One region of the Motilimonas thetidivivens genome, then DNA from elsewhere that is predicted to be linked to it. Evidence: predicted binding sites of a transcription regulator. Region 1 holds the regulator's gene; each other region holds the start of a gene.
The links. Region 1 encodes FNR, which switches genes on or off when oxygen is low (the NO sensors DNR and NnrR bind a similar motif). Its sites were predicted from a motif close to TTGATCTAGATCAA; they were not measured.
Positions count from the first base shown of each region.

Region 1 (6,473 bases):
GCACAAACCATTATTGATAGCGGGTTAGCCTCTTATTACACCCACCGTACCGAGCCTGCACAAAAAGTTGAAGGACTGGTGCCCGCTGAGCTAAATTCCCTTAATTTGTATGATCTCGAAGAAATTCAAAATGATTTTGTACAGCACAATAAATCGCTGCAAGAGGTTATGGTGTCCATTGATGGCATCACCTGTGCAGCTTGCGCTTGGTTGATTGAACGTCAATTGCGGGTGTTGCCTGGACTGGCGTTTATCAATGTGAATACCACCTTGCACCGTGCAATTATTCGCTGGGATCCCGAGCAAATAAAACTCAGTGATATTTTAAAGGCCATTGCTCAAGTGGGCTATCGCGCCCTTCCCTTTCAAGCTGACGAGCAAGAAAAACAATATCGCGAACAAGTACGCAGTTACATGAAACGTGTGGGGCTGGCAGGTATTGCCACCATGCAAGTAATGATGTTTGCAGTCGCCTTGTATGCGGATCTCTTCACCGGTATGGAAGAGGAGTTTCGTCAATATTTCCGCTGGGTAAGTATGATTTTGGCAACGCCTGTATTGCTTTACAGCGCACAGCCTTTTTATTTTAACGCCCTTCGCAACATTCGAAACCGCACCTTGGGCATGGACATCCCAGTCTCCATTGCTTTATTAGGCGCTTATATTGCATCTACCTATGCCACCATCACGGGTACCGGTGAAGTCTTTTTTGAATCCATCTCCATGTTCACTTTCTTTTTGCTTATCGGACGCATGCTCGAGTTAAGAGCAAGGCGTAAAGCATCCGAGAGCGGCAACAATTTAGCAAAATTAATGCCCAAAATGGCTTGGCTAAAAGTAGGCGATTCGGTTGAGCATATACCGGCTAAACTACTGCGCGAAGAACAACTCGTGCTAGTAAAACCAGGTGAAACCATCCCAGCCGATGGCATTATCGTCAATGGTAAATCCTCCATTGAAGAGTCGATGTTAACAGGCGAGCATATGCCCGTTATTAAAGCTTTGGATGAGCCTGTTTACGCCGGAACAATCAATCTTGAAAGCCCAATTACGATGATCGTCAAACAGACGGGTCAAGCGACCTTAATTGCCGATATCATCCGAATGCAAGATCTGGCTCAAGCCGAAAAACCCCGAATTCAGGTTGTAGCAGATCATGTCTCGCGTTATTTTGTCGGTGCGCTACTCATTTTTTCGGCCATTACTTACACCGCTTGGCTTTATGTTGCGCCCGAGCATGCATTTTGGGTCACCTTATCGGTATTGGTAGCAACCTGCCCCTGTGCTCTGAGTTTAGCGACCCCAACGGCGCTGACCTGCTCCACGGCAACACTCAATAAACTAGGGATTTTAATCCGAAAAAACCACGTTTTGGAAACCTTGGCGAAAGCCAACTTGTTTGTGTTTGATAAAACAGGAACCTTAACTCAGGGCAAATTTTCGGTCGCTAATACTCATGTTTTTTCAGCACAAAATAAAGCTCAGTCCCTCGCACTGGCAGCCGCATTAGAGCAACACTCTGAACATCCCATTAGCCGCGCATTTGCGCCCTACAAGCAAGCAAATATTAAGGTCGATCAGGTCACTAATGTTCCTGGAGAAGGCTTATATGGCCAATTCCAAGGGCAAACTGTACGGTTAGGTAATCCTGACTATTGCGGCGTTTCTGTGCCAGTTGAATCGCGCTTACTCTTGATTGTCATGACTATCAATGACGAATTGGTGGCTGCGTTTGAACTCACCGATGAACTACGGGAAGATGCCAAAGCAACATTTAGCCACTTTAAACAACAAGGGGTTAATACCGCAATGTTGACCGGGGATGGCTCGGCTCAAGCGCAAATCGTTGCTGACCAATTAGGCATCAAAACCGTAATTTCTGGCGTTACACCTGAGCAAAAGCGCGAAGCGGTGCAACAATTCCAGCATGAAGGTAGTATTACCTTAATGGTCGGTGACGGTATTAACGATGCACCCGTTTTATCTCAAGCTCATGTGTCGGTCGCCATCGGCAGCGGCACCGATGTGGCAAAGAACTCAGCCGACGTGATTTTGATTGGTGATTCGTTACGCAAATTGGCGAAGGCGCGTCATCTTGCTAGACAGACACGCGATGTAATTAGGCAAAACTTAGCCATTTCCTTGGGTTATAATTTGTTTATTCTACCCTTGGCTGCCACCGGTCATGTGCCTCCCTATATGGCCGCACTGGGGATGTCATTAAGCTCGGTTGTGGTAGTAACCAACTCATTGAGGTTGTTAAAGAAATGAGCATAATTTTCATGCTAATACCTATCGCTATCTTGTTTGTAGCCATAGCGATTGGTCTGTTTTTTTGGGCAGTACGCTCCGATCAATTTGAAGATTTAGATCGCGAAGGCGTTAACATATTGTTTGATGAAGATGACTCGCAGGCTCGCAATCAAGCCAACTCAGCATCAGAAGTTCATTGCGATAAGCCTAATACGCCCAAATGACGGATTTCTATGCTGCTTTCTTCATTGGTCTACTAGGCGCAGGTCATTGCTTAGGTATGTGCGGTGGCGTTGCCAGTGCCATGACCTTCTCTGTCGACCCCAAGGCCGGCAAGTCTCAACAGTGGCTAACCTTGCTGCTCTATAATCTAGGACGTTGCTTGAGCTATGTTTTCGCTGGAGCTTTGATTGCAGGGGGAGCAGCGGCACTCAGTCAGCTATTTGATGTAAAACAAGCACTCATCTTACTTCGCTTGCTGGCCGCTATCATGATGTTGCTATTAGCCCTATATATCAGTCGCCTGTGGTTGGGTTTGCAAAGCATCGAAAAAGCGGGTCAACATATTTGGCGCAGGATCCAGCCCATCGCGCAGTTTTTTTTACCCCTCAAGCATCCGTTTTATGCTTTACCTCTTGGCATGGTATGGGGCTGGCTACCGTGTGGTTTGGTCTATTCAAGCCTTTCTTGGGCTGCAGTGAGCGGCAGTGCCGTAAATGGGGGGTTAATCATGGCTGGATTTGCCTTAGGCACCCTGCCCGCCATGGCCACCATTGGTTTACTCAGCCATTCAATTGGGCGAGTCATCCAATCTAACTGGTTTAGATATAGCGGCAGTGCATTATTGGCACTCTATGCCATTCACACTGGCTACATCGCAATTAAACAACTGATTTATTAATTATAAATCTATTTTTAATAGACATATAACTAGCCTTTCTCACTCTGACTCGACTTAATTTCATTGCTAAAGCAAGTTTATTTTCGCATTTTTAAGGCGTTATCACTTTTTGGCTTTCAATTCACCTTCTGCGGTTATTCTGCTATTTAAACTCAGGCAATAAATGTTACAATATTGATATATATCAAGTGGAGATTTCGGGTAAGTATGAAGTCCGAGAATAAAAATACCAGACGCATCCAGTCAGGTGGCTGTGAAATACACTGTCAAGATTGCAGTATCAGCCAACTTTGTATTCCTGTTAGCCTTAATGAAACTGAGCTTGATCAGCTCGACAACATCATAGAGCGAAAAAAGCCAATTCAAAAGGGTGAAGAGCTGTATAAAGCTGGCGAAGATATGCGAGCATTGTATGCCATTCGTTCTGGTACCGTTAAGTCCTATACCATTACCGAACAGGGCGACGAACAAATTACCGGTTTTCATCTAGCTGGCGATCTTGTTGGTTTTGATGCCATCAACACCGGCCGTCATCCAAGTTTCGCGCAGGCCCTCGAAACCTCGATGATTTGTGAAATCCCATACGATACCTTGGATGATTTATCGGGCAAGATGCCTAAGCTGCGTCAGCAAATCATGCGCATGATGAGTAATGAGATCGTTGGCGACCAAGAAATGATTTTATTATTGTCTAAGAAAAATGCGGAAGAACGTTTAGGCGCCTTTATTTATAGCCTGTCACAACGCTTCTCTGAACGTGGATTCTCACCTCGTGAGTTTCGTTTGTCGATGACTCGAGGCGATATCGGTAACTACTTAGGCCTTACCGTAGAAACCATCAGTCGTTTACTCGGTCGGTTCCAAAAAAGTGAAATGATCGCCGTTAAAGGTAAATACATTACCATTATCGATCATCAACAATTAGCTGAAGTTGCTGGCGCGACTAAAGCCGAATAACTACCAGCGCGGTGGAATTAATCAATTGAAAAATAAAATAATTGATCACCATCGCGCAATATCACATCATTTTGAGCTAAATTAAGACTAGGAACGTGGAATATTATCAGTAACCCGGAGGGGTGTATGGTTAAATATCGCAACATCTTAGTCGTCATTGATCCTACCAAAGAAGAACAAACGGCCCTTTCTCGCGCCGCCTACATATGTCAACGCGAAGAGCATGCCAAATTAAAGCTGTTTCTTTCTGTCTATGACTTTTCTTTTGAAATGACCACCATGCTTTCGCTTGAAGAGCGTGAAGCAATGCGCGCCAGCGTGATACAACAACAGACGGCATGGCTTGAAGAGCTGGCTGCCCCATATCGAAGCCAAGGTTTGTTTATTGATACCAAAGTGCTCTGGCATAACCGTCCATTTGAGAGCATTATTCAAGAAACCTTAGACTTTGGCCATGATCTCGTCGTCAAAGGCACCCATCATCATCCTAAGCTTCAATCCGTTATTTTCACTCCCACCGATTGGCATTTATTACGTAAATGTCCGGAGCCATTGTTGTTGGTTAAAAATCATGATTGGCCTGAAAACGGCACTATTTTGGCTGCTATTCATGCGACAGCCGAAGATGATGAACACATGGCGTTAAACGATAAGATCACCCATGAAGCCCTCGACATGGCTAAAATGATCAATGCTAATGTCAGTTTGATCAATGCCTTCCCCAGTACACCAGTGAATATTGCCTTAGAGCTTCCCGACTTTAACCCTATTGAATACAGTGATGCAGTACAAAAACGCCATGTCGATATGCTTACCGAACATGGCAACAAGCATGGGATTCCAGCAGAGCGGCAGCACGTGGTTGAAGGCTTAGCGGAAGACGTAATACCACAAGTCGCAAAAGAGCTTGATGCAGAGCTGGTTGTGCTTGGTACGGTTGGTCGAACCGGTATCAGCGCTGCACTCATCGGCAATACCGCCGAGCATTTGATTGACAGTCTGGATTGCGACCTACTTGCATTGAAACCGATAGATTACATTTCTCCCTTACAACAATAAGCATTATTGCGGCCAAGCAATTGGCCGCACTCCCACCGCCTTACTTGCTTGGAACATTCTTGACGCTATAATACGCAGACTTTTTTTGCTGTGGATAGAACTATGGGTACACCGACGGCTGAGGCCAAAGCACAATACAACCAGAATAAATTGCATAAACGTTTACGTCGTGAAACAGGTAAAGCCATTGCCGACTTTAATATGATTGAAGAAGGCGACAAGGTAATGGTTTGCTTAAGTGGCGGTAAAGACAGTTATGCCCTACTTGATATTCTGATGCACTTGAAAGCCCATGCACCTATCCAGTTTGATATTGTTGCGGTTAACCTTGACCAAAAACAGCCTGGCTTCCCCGAGCATGTTTTACCCCAATACTTAACCCAAATTGGCGTGGACTTTGAAATTGTCGAAGAAGATACCTACTCCATAGTGATGGACAAGATCCCAGCAGGAAAAACAACCTGTTCACTATGCTCTCGTCTGCGCCGTGGTATTTTGTATTCAACGGCGACACGTCTTGGCGCAACAAAAATTGCTTTAGGCCACCATCGTGATGATATTCTCGAGACCTTATTGCTAAATATGTTTCATGGCGGAAAACTAAAGTCTATGCCACCTAAACTAGTCAGTGATGATGGTAAACACGTGGTTATTCGCCCTCTTGCTTATTGTAAGGAAGCTGATCTGGAGAAATACGCCCAGATAAAAGAATTCCCGATCATTCCTTGTAACCTGTGTGGCAGCCAAGAAAACTTACAACGCAAAATGATCAAAGAAATGCTGCAAGGTTGGGAAAAACGCTATCCAGGCCGAATTGAAAGCATGTTCCGCAGCATCCAAAATGTTGTGCCTTCACATTTGATGGATCATGAACTATTTGATTTTAAATCAGTGGATCAACACAGCGGTGTGATTGATGGCGGAGACATTGCCTTTGACAAACCAGACTTTCCGTCCACTTCATCTGGGCAACAAATGGCTGATGAGCCAGAGCTGCAAATTATAGAGCTCACTTGATTTTTAAGCTTAAGCTAACATGACTGATGGCAAGTGCCATCAGTCAAAAAGTGAATTATTGCACCAACCAAGGCTTTATATCGATTACCGAATCAGCCAGTTGCACCGCTTTACCTTGATGCTCCGCTAACCATTGCTTTGATAAGTAAACATGTCCCTGCTCTACTGCAAAGTCGGTATTAGCAATACTGAAAACAGCCTGTTGATCAGTTGCGAAATCACCAGCCAAGGTGAGACTAATACCATTAAAGTCAGGTAAAAATAACTTACCCCAAAAGCCAGCTTG
Region 1 is NZ_JBKFDK010000001.1:396,318-402,790, reverse strand. Features, by position in the region: gene ACK8OT_RS02005 (heavy metal translocating P-type ATPase) at 1-2,271, shown strand, start outside; gene ccoS (cbb3-type cytochrome oxidase assembly protein CcoS) at 2,268-2,477, shown strand; gene ACK8OT_RS01995 (sulfite exporter TauE/SafE family protein) at 2,474-3,154, shown strand; gene fnr (fumarate/nitrate reduction transcriptional regulator Fnr) at 3,362-4,111, shown strand; gene uspE (universal stress protein UspE) at 4,238-5,170, shown strand; gene ttcA (tRNA 2-thiocytidine(32) synthetase TtcA) at 5,273-6,187, shown strand; gene ACK8OT_RS01975 (DUF2987 domain-containing protein) at 6,243-6,473, opposite strand, start outside.

Region 2 (6,473 bases), on a different contig from region 1:
TCACTGCGCACTTCTTAAAGTCCGTTTCTTTCGATAACGGATCCGTGGCATCAAGCGTTAATTTATTGGTTAACTGCTTAGCATCAAACCAAGGCATAAACACCAAACCTTCTGGTGGGCGATTTCGACCTCGCGTTTCAACCCGCGAGCGTAATTCACCGCGGCGGGTGGACATGATGATCTCATCACCACGACGCAGATTACGTTTTTTCGCGTCATTGGGGTGCATAAACACCACCGCATCAGGGAAAGCCTTATAAAGCTCAGGTACCCTTCTGGTCATCGAGCCTGAGTGCCAATGCTCTAGCACTCGACCTGTGCTGAGCCATAAATCATACTCTTGATCCGGTGCTTCCGCTGCTGGCTCAAATGGCGTGGCAATAATAAATGCTTTGCCATCAGGCTTGCCGTAAAACTCCACGCCTTTGCCCGCTTTAACATAAGGATCATAACCTTCGCGATAACGCCACAAGGTCTCTTTACCATCTACCACAGGCCAGCGTAATCCATGAACTTGGTGATAAACATCAAACGGCGCTAAGTCATGGCCATGACCACGGCCAAATTGAGCGTATTCTTCAAACAAACCCTTTTGCACGTAAAAACCAAAATGACGCGCTTCATCGTTCAATTGGGTTTCTTTCACTTCATCTAAGCTATATGCGTCCACATTACCGTTGCGATATAACACATCAAATAAGGTCTTACCTTTCACTTCAGGCTGTTTATCGATTAACTCCTGTGGCCAAACCTCTTCCACTTTAAAGCGTTTCGAGAACTCCATTAACTGCCATAAATCAGACTTAGCTTGGCCTGGCGCAGACACTTGTTGATGCCAAAATTGGGTACGACGCTCGGCATTACCATAAGCGCCTTCTTTTTCCACCCACATGGCGGTAGGCAAGATTAAGTCTGCGGCTTGGGCCGTTACCGTTGGGTAAGGATCGCTACAAACAATAAAGTTGGCTGGATTACGGTAACCCGGTAATCCCTCTTCATTAATATTGGGCGCGGCTTGCATATTGTTGTTACACATTACCCAGTAAGCGTTGAGCTTGCCGTCTTTTAACATGCGGTTTTGCAGCACCGCGTGATAGCCCGGCTTAGGTGGAATCGTTCCCTCAGGTAGCTTCCAAATTTTTTCCGCTGTGGCACGATGCTTTGGATTCATCACCACCAGATCAGCCGGTAAACGGTGAGCAAAGGTCCCCACTTCACGCGCGGTACCACAGGCTGAAGGTTGACCTGTTAACGAGAATGGGCTGTTACCAGGCTCAGAAATTTTACCTGTTAATAAGTGAATATTGTAAACCGAGTTATTGGCCCATACACCGCGTGTGTGTTGGTTAAAACCCATGGTCCAAAAAGAGGTCACTTTTTGCTTAGGATCGGCATAAGACTCTGCCAGAGCTTGTAATTTCTCGGCAGGCACGCCAGATAATTCAACGGTTTTTTCTAGGGTGTAATCTGACAAGAAGGCTTTGTATTCCTCAAATGTCATGTCCGTCATGTCACCGCTATCTGGATTTTTAGCCGCTTTTTGTAACGGATGCTCAGGCCGCAGACCATAACCTATGTCGGTCGCACCGCGCTTAAAGACGGTATGCTTGTTAACAAAGTCCCAGTTAACCTTGTCGTTTTCAATAATATAATGAGCGATGTAATTTAGAATGGCTAAATCTGATTGCGGTGTGAATACAATGCCGTTATCAGCCAATTCAAAACTGCGATGTTCAAAGGTAGATAATACATGAACTTTAACATGGGGGTTTGATAAGCGGCGATCCGTTAGGCGAGACCAAAGAATCGGGTGCATCTCCGCCATGTTTGAGCCCCAAAGCACAAAGGCATCAGCGGCTTCAATATCGTCATAACAGCCCATTGGCTCATCAATACCAAAGGTGCGCATAAAACCAACCACAGCGGATGCCATACAGTGACGCGCATTAGGGTCGATATTGTTAGATAAAAAGCCCGCTTTCATTAACTTAGCCGCAGCATAGCCTTCCCAAACTGTCCATTGACCTGAGCCAAACATGCCTACCGAAGTGGGGCCTTTGTCTTTCAGAGCTTGTTTGAACTTATCCGCCATGACATCAAAAGCTTGATCCCAGCTGACGGGCGTAAAGTCCCCTTCTTTATCATATTGGCCATCTTTCATGCGCAGTAAAGGCGTTTGCAGGCGATCTTTACCGTACATTATTTTCGATAAGAAATAGCCTTTAATACAATTAAGACCTTTATTCACTTCGGAATCCGGATCGCCTTGGGTTGCCACCACTCGGCCATCTTGGGTACCGACCATTACACTACAGCCGGTACCACAAAAGCGACAGGGCGCTTTTTCCCATTTGATCTTAGTGACATCTTTACTAGCGATAAGGTTGCTTGCTGAAGCGGGTAATGCAATGCCAGCAACTGCGGCAGCAGAAGCAGCAGCATTCGCTTTGACAAACGCACGTCGAGTCAGTTTCATCATTGGTTGTCCTCACATTGCACACAGTGCGCTTCGGTTGACACGTCAATTGTGTCAGCCAGCTCTTCGAATTGGTGATAAACAAGCGCAGTATTAATCACACCTTCGATATTATTAAGGGTTTCAACAGTGGCAAGAATATGGCTTTTTCCGGTACTTTCTATGACCACCACCAACTTACCACCTTCCTGGGCATAGATTTCTGCCTCGGCTAGCTGCGCTATTGCTTGGGCAACGCACGCCTCACGCTCCGGTGCACAATAGACCACTAAACTCGAGATATGGCATTCTTTCATTGTTATCACTTGCCCATTTATGTGTCGTATTAACTATAGATTTGATTTGTCATTTTGGTTGACCTAAGACTATCGCTTGCACCGGACATACCGAAAGGCAAGCCCCACATCCACTGCAATCCGCCGCAGTAATTATCGGTACTGAGCTAATGCCGGGTTTGAAAGAAATGGCTTGGCTATCACAATGCTCACCACAACTTCGACAGTAGACCTTTTGATTAGCCAAACAGGTGTCTTTAATTTGTGCTTTAAGCTGCCAAGGCTCAGGTTGAGAAAGATCAAAAAGAGGCTCGGGGCATACCGCAGCGCATTGCTGACAAAAACTGCATTCTCCTTCCCCTTGGTTGAAATCTAAGGTGGGGAAACCACCGTCACCTTTAACGATAATCTGGGTTTCACAAGCGGATACACATTCACCGCAGCGAGTGCAAACATCTGTAAAACTCACCGATTTATCACGCCAAGGCAGTTCAACCAATGCGATAGTTTGACCACGACTAAACAAGCGTCTTTTCGCTAAATCAGCCAAAATACCCCTCAACTGTCATTCATTGTCGACCAATCGATTTTTCAACTTATTTGCTTATTAATTTCAAATAACATTAAACAAATAAAATTAAAGTAAATCATGTTTACAAACTGTAATCACAGATCGGGAGAACTGATATACCTATCAGGAGGTAATCAGCGATTGAATTGAGTTAGATCAAGCCAGAGAGGCGAGCTTGATCACATTTGATAATACTGACTAACCACCAACGGAAGCGAGGTGATAAGTTCCCCCCACCTCACCTTGATGAAGTAAATGAGTTGGACGCTTAGTAGCTAATGCGGCCAATAACATTTGTTGTAACTCAGGTAACTGACCGGATTGTTGCAGTAAAGGCCGCAGCTGCGTGCCTTGTTCGCCAAATAGGCATAAATGTAACCGCCCCAAGGCTGACACCCTTAATCGATTACAGCTATCACAGAAATGTGATTCATAGGGCATGATCAGGCCAATTTCACCTTGATAACCAGGATGACAAAATACCCTTGCTGGGCCATCGGTGGATTGGCGCACTTTCTCTATCCAGCCTTGCGCTAATAACTGCACCATAATACTGGCACCACTGACGTGGTGAGCTTTGAAAAGCGCTTGATTATCGCCCGTTTGCATCAGTTCAATAAATCGCAGTTGAATATTGCGAGGCTTTATCCATGCCAAAAAGGAAGCTAACTCATGGCTGTTTAAGCCCTTCATCAACACGGTATTCACTTTGACTTGATTAAATCCAGCAGCAAACGCAGCATCAATTCCAGCCATCACTTTATGCAATAAATTTTCACCTGTGATCTGATGAAACATATTGGCATCTAAGCTGTCCATACTGACATTAATCGAATCAAGGCCCGCTTGACGCCAATGACTCGCATCTCGGGCCATGCGATAGCCATTGGTGGTCATCGCCACTTTCTCGATGCCGGGTGTGGTTTTAACGGTTTCGATGATTTCACAGAGATCACGACGCAACGATGGCTCGCCACCCGTTATGCGTACTTTTTTTGCTCCCATGCTAGCAAATCCAGCAACGAGATGGCGGATCTCGGGCAAGGTTAAAAATGTAGCTTTATGCTGGCGATGATAACCATCGGGCAGACAATAGTTACATTTAAAATTGCACACGTCGGTGATTGACAGCCGCAAGTATTCAAACTTACGCTGATATTGATCAACAAGTTGAGACATAAACACCTTTCCAATTCGGGAGGCTAAATCATTTCTAATTTAACCCTTCTCAGCGGTCAGTCACAGATCACTAAAGCGGTCACATTGCCATATCTTCGACTTAGACAAATGAGACTCGGAGTTCATCATTTCTTTTGGTATAACAGATAACAGGCCTAGTTCCCAGTAATTCTGGCTCATTTTGCTTAAAATAAGCCACTATATTCTTTATTTACCCATTTAGTGATAATGAAAATTCACCAATTTAACCAATCCGCGACCTCTTCATTACGCTATGCGTTATTGTTGATTTTTGCCTTGTCGGTATTACAAGCGGCATTAACCTTGAGCATCGAAAGCACCAATTTAAAAGATGCCAGCATGGTGAACGTAGCGGGCTCAATGCGCATGCAAAGTTATCGCATTGCCTACCAATTAATGCGACAACCTGAGCAAACTGAACAGAACATTAGCCAATTTGAGGCATCCCTGTTTACCTCGCCACTCACCGAGGTACAAGCTTGGTACTATCCGAAATCCATTTTAAATGACTATCACCAAGTCGTTTTGCAGTGGCAACGCATGCGCAGCTTTATTGAGCAAGGCGATGACCTCGCCTATAACCAGCATCTAGTTGGCTTTGTTACCCTGATTGATACCTTTGTTTTGTCGCTACAAAACTACTCGGAGGCCAAGATCCGATTTTTGTTTCTCGCTCAAGCCATTGGGCTAGCAGTCATTTTAATGATATGTGCTTATCTGATGAATTTGATGCGTGTACGTGTGGTTGAACCACTGCATCAATTGATGGCGGCCACCGAGCAAGTGAAAGCCCGCCAGTTTGATAGTCATTTCACTATCGCCAAAGACCAAGAGATTGGCGCCTTGGGCCAAGCATTTCAACATATGTCTAAAGAGCTTAAACAGCTTTACTTAGAAATGGAAAATCAAGTCAATCAAAAAACCAAAGAGCTGGCCAAAGCGAATCAAACGGTCAGCTTTCTCTATAACATCTCACAACAGCTCAACGTTGCCGATTTATGCGAAGGAGACTTAACCAAAGCGCTGGATCAATTAATTTACCAACAATTACTGAGATCCGCTCGACTTGAGCTGCACAACCATTTTGACACACCTAGGTTCATTTATAGTACTTCACCTTGGTCCGTCGAATGTGACGAAATAATTCGAATTGAAGTCAGTAGTGACACGGAAAAAAGCGTTTTTCTCGAAATCCAAAAAAATCAATATGTCGATATGGTCGTGTTAGATAGCTTTGCATTCTTGTTGGGACAAGCAATGAAACAGCAAAATATTAGATTACAAACCCAGCGCATGGCCCTAATGGAAGAGCGCGGCGTTATCGCCCGAGAGCTGCATGACTCGATTGCCCAATCCTTATCATTTTTAAGAATACAATGCACCTTACTTAAACGCGCTATCATTCAGCAGCAAGATATCCATAAAGCGCAAGAAATAAGTCAAGAAATCGATCTCGGCGTCGCCAATACCTATAAACAGCTGAGAGAGTTGCTTAGCACATTTCGCCTTAAGGTAGACGAAGCCAATTTAGCCGCGGCTTTGGAAGCCATGCTAGAGCAGTTAAAACCGCAAACTGAGGCTGAAATCTCATTACACTATGAAATTAATGACTATCACTTAAATGCTGGTCAATACATACATATACTGCAAATTGTGAGAGAGTCTGTGCTCAATGCCATTAAACATGCCAATGCAACCCACATTGATGTGAACTGCCATTATCAAGGCTCGACTAGGATCCAAGTCGAAATCCGCGACAATGGCATAGGTATGGCGGAGCAAAATAGCAAGCTCAATCACTATGGTTTAAATATCATGAAAGAGCGAGCCGCTAAACTACAAGGTGAACTCATCATCAACAGCGCCGCTAAGCAAACCTGTATTTGTTTACATTTCCCAATAACGCAACAAGAGGCTCAGTATGGAGCAAAATAAAATCACCGTCATGGTG
Region 2 is NZ_JBKFDK010000002.1:184,588-191,060, forward strand. Features, by position in the region: gene napA (nitrate reductase catalytic subunit NapA) at 1-2,476, opposite strand, end outside; gene ACK8OT_RS03030 (chaperone NapD) at 2,476-2,772, opposite strand; gene napF (ferredoxin-type protein NapF) at 2,822-3,301, opposite strand; gene moaA (GTP 3',8-cyclase MoaA) at 3,521-4,501, opposite strand; molybdenum cofactor riboswitch at 4,489-4,634, opposite strand; gene narQ (nitrate/nitrite two-component system sensor histidine kinase NarQ) at 4,730-6,457, shown strand; gene narL (two-component system response regulator NarL) at 6,444-6,473, shown strand, end outside.
Region 2: napF (ferredoxin-type protein NapF) is a predicted target of FNR. The motif match lies at 3,469-3,482, and genes of this name have one in related genera.

Region 3 (6,473 bases), on a different contig from region 1:
TTAACCTGATTCGTTGTTGACTCAGGTGACGAACTACAGCCAGTAAGCAACAAAGCCAGTCCAGCTAGCACCAATATGAAATAAGGTCGACGGCCCATTTAAGCTCCTTAAAATGGCGATTAACGCAAGCTCATTTCAAAAATCAGTCGCTCAGCAGTGCATGAAAAGCGAATGTTAATCTGCATCGCAATCCCTGCATCTAAACCTTGTGTCACTTCTTCAATTTCACAATCAGGGTACTTTTCTTTAGCACGTTGAATGTAATCTTGTGCTAACGGCCGAGCTTGTTCAATACTAGGCGCACTGATTGGCAAAGTTAAAACGTTGTCATCTTCATGGATAACGCTACCTAGCTCAACTAGCACACCACAGGCTTCACATACATCATCATTTTTTTCAACTGTCATAATAATCCCCTTTAAGTAAAGTCTGCGCATTAAAACCTAAGGCCAAATCAAAAAACAAGCAGAATTAACCAATAGACCCGCGAAAAACAATAAATGTTAATTTAGAACAACTATTAACCGAAATCCAAGTGCTTATTTTCATCAAACTGTCTTACGCTTATTTTACCGTTAACCCTAACTCCCTTTTCTCGAACACGGCATGCAAACAAACATACCTGAATTAGACAAAATAATTGAGCTTATCGAGCGCCATCAGGACATTTTACGTGCCAACGTGCTTGGTTATGTTAACGAAAAGAAAGAGTCATACCCTATCCATGGGATCGAAATAGGCAGTGAATTGCCTCATAGCCCTACGGTTATCTTTGTTGGCGGCATACACGGTGTAGAGCGAATTGGCAGCCAAGTGATTATCGCCTTTCTCGACAGCATTTTGGAGCGATTACAATGGGATAATCACTTTCAACAGCTGTTTACTCAAGTTCGAGTGGCGTTTTTGCCATTGGCCAATCCCGTCGGTTTTTTAAAAAATACGCGCTGTAATGGTCAAGGGATAGACTTAATGCGCAATGCGCCCGGGGATGCCATTTGCCCGACCACTTGGTTAGTTGGCGGACATAGGATCAGCCGCCACTTGCCTTGGTATCGGGGCAAGCAAGGCTTGGCGCCAGAAAGTGAAATTTTATTATCTTTTGTCAGTAATTTGGTCGACCGCGCGAGTTTAACCCTTAGCCTTGATGCTCATTCAGGATTTGGCCTGCGCGATCACCTATGGTTTCCCTATGCAGGAAATATCGCCCCCTATCCCATGCTTGGTCAAACTTATGGCCTAATGAACTTATTTGATCAAACTTACCCCTATCACGCCCATTATCAAGTTGCACCGCAAAGTCACTTTTACACTACTCACGGTGATCTCTGGGATCATTTATCCAAACAGCATAAGCGTCAGCTTTTTATCCCGCTCACGTTAGAAATGGGATCTTGGCTATGGGTAAAAAAGAATCCTCGCCAACTGTTTAACTTTGCCGGTTTTTTTAACCCACAAAAACAGCACAGATATGAGCGTATTTTAAGAAGACACACGGTACTGATGAATTTTTTAATACAAGCCGCATATTCATCAGCAAACTGGCTGCCAGAAGGCAAAACCTTAGGCCTGATGAATGATGCCGCTAAGCGATTGTGGTATCAGGACTTAAAACGATAACGACAAATCGTTCTTTCGCTCAATATTGAGGAAGCTCAGATGGAACCATTAAATGCACAGCCTACGGTAGTACTATTAAGAGGTTTATCACGTGAACAGCGCCATTGGGGGGATTTTCCGGCGATCTTACAAAAGCAGCTCCCTCAGCATCAGGTGATCTGCTTAGATACTTTGGGCAATGGTGAACGCTTTCAGCAACAAAGTCCGCTATGTATTAGCCTGTACTGCCAAGACATTTTAAACCAATTAGCGAAGCAGAAGATTGAGAATGCGATTTTAGTGGGGTTATCATTGGGGGGAATGGTTGCCCTAGCCTCGTTGGCAGCGCATTCCAGTCAAGTAGATAAAGTGAGTCAAGTTATCGCCATTAATACTAGCTCACGCTATTCTTGGCCTTGGCAGCGCTTTGCGCTATTACCTTTTTGCAAGGGATTACTGAGCGCGAAGCGCTACCCAGATTGTAGCAAAATGGAGCACACCATTTTAACCCTCACCAGTTTACTGCATAAACAAGATTTAAATGTACTCAAGTATTGGAGTGAGTTGCGCCAGCAAGCCCCGACATCGATAACAAACAGCCTGCGCCAGATTATTGCAGCAGCAAGGTTTAAACCGTCTATTGACATGCTAGTGGGTAAACCCGTGAGTTTTATTTATGCTAAACAAGATCAATTGGTTAACCCTAAATGCACATTAGCTTTAGCCAAGGCCTTAAAAGCAGCTACTTATGTCATCGATCAGGCGGGTCACGATGTTGCCCTCGACCAGCCGCAAGTGTTGGCCAACACCCTAGCCAACATCATCAACAGCGGGAATAAGAATTAGTACTCATTAATGGCTTCTAACTCATCGCATAATTCATACGATGGCTGCATCGCTAAGGTAATCAAGTCACGCATCAATTTGATTTGACGCCTTGCCATCACCGCATTCATCTGCGGGTTAAGCCGGTTAACGCTTAAACCTGTGATAAAAGTGCGCACTAAATGAGCCAACGTATCTTCACTTGATTGCGCCATGGGTGAAAAACAACGCCACAAATTTTCTGATCCTTGATATAGCACAGGCCCAACCACCTGCTCGAGCTTGCTGTCGCCGCGCATCGATAACCATAAGTCCATCATCACTAGCTGCATTTTACTTTCAGGATCACGGTATAAGGCATCTAACATGGCCTTCACGAACTCTAAAGGATGGCAATATCCATGTTGGTAATAAAGCGCCACCTGCTCAGCAAACATGGTTTCAACTAAGTCGGCGATCAGGCCCACTTTACCATCTGGATATTGATGATTGAGAGCGCCACGAGTCACCCCCGCTGCATTACAAATCGCGCTGGCGTTGGTACCTGAATAACCAAATTGAACCAATTGGCTTAATGCCGCCTGACGAAGTGCCTCTCGGGTTGCTGCGTTTCGCTCTGCTTGAGTTGCCATAAGTAGCACCAATATCTCTAGTTGAAAAAATTAAGCACTGAAATATACGATAACGAAGTTTAAATTACTTTGAATATTAATAAAAACAATACAAAATTTTAATAAACGCAACAACAGAGGATGCAAAATAGATAAACAAAGTTGCGACTGAACACGGTGGCTGTAACTAAAGGTTAAATCAGTGCGATTTAATGTGATCTAACGCTAACAGAAGGTCAAAAAAGATGAAACTTTCCTACCATTTCAGGCAATATAATGGTTAGCAGCCAATATTAGTAATGCAAATAACACTTCAGAAGGCCTGTTATTTAGGGGCTGACGGTTAATTTTCAACCGTTCTACCCCAAGAGTAATAGATTTTCTTTTGTAATTTAGCAACAACTGATCCAAATCAACATTTTGACCACGATCAGTCATATAATCCTTCATGAAAGTTATTTACTAAGGCAGCAACAGCGTCACCCCCAACACTCTGGGATAATGTTCCACCCTTAATAAAGAATTTTTATTTACTAGGAGTAACCAAGATGACAGTTAGCAATCTTGCTGAATTAGACGCAATGGTCGCACGTGTTAAAGCGGCACAGAAAGAATTCGCAAACTACAGCCAAGAGCAAGTAGACAAAATTTTCCGCGCGGCTTCACTCGCTGCTTCTACAGCTCGTATTGAACTAGCCCGAATGGCTGCTGAAGAATCAGGCATGGGTATCATGGAAGACAAAGTAATCAAAAACCACTTTGCTTCTGAATTCATCTACAACAAATACAAAGATGAAAAAACCTGTGGCATCATCGACAAGAACGATGAGGGCGGTACTATCACTATCGCTGAGCCAGTTGGTATCGTTTGTGCCATCGTACCAACCACCAACCCAACCTCAACTGCTATCTTTAAAGCACTGATTTCTCTTAAAACACGTAACGGTTGTATCTTCTCGCCACATCCACGTGCTAAAAACGCAACTAACTTCGCAGCTAAACTAGTTTTAGACGCAGCTGTTAAAGCGGGTGCACCAAAAGACATTATCGGCTGGATTGACCAACCTTCGGTTGAACTATCTAACGCGCTAATGAAGCACAATGACATCGCCCTTATCCTTGCAACAGGTGGTCCAGGCATGGTTAAGGCAGCTTACTCTTCTGGTAAGCCAGCTATCGGTGTTGGTGCTGGTAACACACCAGTGGTTATCGATGAAACTGCAGACATCAAACGTGCTGTTTCTTCTATCTTAATGTCTAAAACATTCGACAACGGCGTAATCTGTGCTTCTGAGCAAGCCGCTATCATTGTTGAGTCTATCTACGACGACGTAGTAGCACGTTTTGCTAAGTACGGCGCAGCAGTACTAAACAAAGCTGACGCAGACAAAGTGCGTAAAGTATTAATGATTGACGGCGCGCTAAACGCGAAAATCGTTGGTCAACCAGCATACAAAATTGCTGAGCTAGCGGGTGTAACTGTACCTGAATCTACTAAGATCCTAATCGGTGAAGGCCTAGAAGCAACACCTGAAGATGAATTCTCTCACGAGAAACTATCTCCAACCCTAGGTGTTTACAAAGCGAAAGACTTTGAAGACGCAGTACGTCAAGCTGGCATCGTACTAGATATCGGCGGTGTAGGTCACACATCTGTACTTTATACTGACCAAGATGCTAACGCAGATCGCATCGCTTACTTCGGTGACAAGATGAAGACCGCGCGTATCCTAATCAACACGCCTTCTTCTCACGGTGGTATCGGTGACCTTTACAACTTCGAACTAGCGCCTTCTTTAACACTAGGTTGTGGTTCTTGGGGTGGTAACGCGATTTCTGAAAACGTAGGTCCTAAACACCTAATCAACAAGAAAATTGTAGCGAAGCGAGCAGAAAATATGTTGTGGCACAAACTACCTAAATCTATCTACTTCCGTCGCGGCTCTCTACCTGTTGCAATGGACGACCTAGACGGCAAGAAACGCGCTATGATCGTAACTGACCGTTTCTTATTCAACAACGGTTACATCGATGACCTACGTGCCATCCTAAAAGAAAAAGGCATGGAAGTTGAAGTGTTCCACGAAGTAGAAGCGGATCCAACACTTTCTGTTGTTAAAGCGGGTGCTGCGGCATGTCACAGCTACCAGCCAGACGTAATCCTAGCAGTGGGCGGTGGTTCACCTATGGATGCAGCGAAAATCATGTGGGTAATGTACGAGCACCCAGAAACTGATTTCGAAGACCTATCAATGCGCTTTATGGATATCCGTAAACGTATTTACAAGTTCCCTAAAATGGGTAGCAAAGCTGAACTAGTATGTATCACAACTACTTCTGGTACAGGCTCTGAAGTAACACCATTTGCGGTTGTAACTGACGATGCAACAGGTCAGAAATATCCACTAGCTGACTACGAACTAACGCCAAACATGGCGGTTGTAGATGCTAACCTAGTAATGGATATGCCTAAGTCACTATGTGCCTTTGGTGGTTACGACGCGGTAACTCACGCAATGGAAGCTTATGTTTCTGTACTAGCGAACGAGTACTCAGACGGCCAAGCACTACAAGCGCTTAAACTACTTAAAGAGTACCTACCAAGCTCTTACGCTAACGGTAAAGCTGACCCAGTTGCACGTGAAAAAGTACACAACGCGGCAACTATCGCAGGTATCGCGTTTGCTAACTCTTTCCTAGGTGTATGTCACTCAATGGCGCACAAACTAGGTGCTGAGTTCCATATTCCTCACGGTCTAGCTAACGCATTACTACTGACTAACGTAGTACGTTACAACGCGACGAATACACCGACTAAACAAACTGCTTTCTCTCAATACGACCGTCCAAAAGCACGTGCTCGTTACGCAGAAGTAGCTGACCACTTAGGTCTTGGCGGTAAGAACACAGAAGAGAAGCTAAATAACCTACTAGCATGGTTAGACGAGCTGAAGAAAGAAGTTAACATCCCAATGTCTATTCAAGAGACAGGCGTTAACGAAGCTGAGTTCTTAGCGAAAGTTGACGAACTAGCGGTAGATGCGTTTGATGACCAATGTACTGGTGCAAACCCACGTTACCCACTTATCAGCGAGCTTAAAGAAGTACTAATCGCTTCTTACTACGGTGTACCGTACGTTGAAGGCCAAAAGTGTCAAGACAAGCCTGCAGCAGAAGCCAAGCCAGCTAAAGCTAAAAAAGCAGCAAAAGCTTAATTAACATAAAAAATGTGTTAACTGAGTTAAAAAACAAAGCCCGCAAATAGCGGGCTTTTTTGTTTTTGAGATAAAGCCAACTAAACTGGTTATACAGTCCAATGAAGTTAGCTAATATGGCAGAAAACAAAGTAAAAAAATCTCCCGTTGCAATAAATGACCTAGCGATTGGCCATTTCGTAGAGCTTCCTCTTGGTTGGAAAGACCACCCTTTTATGTTCAACAG
Region 3 is NZ_JBKFDK010000002.1:55,466-61,938, forward strand. Features, by position in the region: gene ACK8OT_RS02425 (NlpC/P60 family protein) at 1-98, opposite strand, end outside; gene ACK8OT_RS02430 (DUF406 family protein) at 120-407, opposite strand; gene ACK8OT_RS02435 (M14 family zinc carboxypeptidase) at 607-1,617, shown strand; gene ACK8OT_RS02440 (alpha/beta fold hydrolase) at 1,657-2,442, shown strand; gene ACK8OT_RS02445 (TetR/AcrR family transcriptional regulator) at 2,439-3,053, opposite strand; gene adhE (bifunctional acetaldehyde-CoA/alcohol dehydrogenase) at 3,581-6,247, shown strand; gene ACK8OT_RS02455 (cyclic di-GMP phosphodiesterase) at 6,349-6,473, shown strand, end outside.
Region 3: adhE (bifunctional acetaldehyde-CoA/alcohol dehydrogenase) is a predicted target of FNR. The motif match lies at 3,435-3,448, and genes of this name have one in related genera.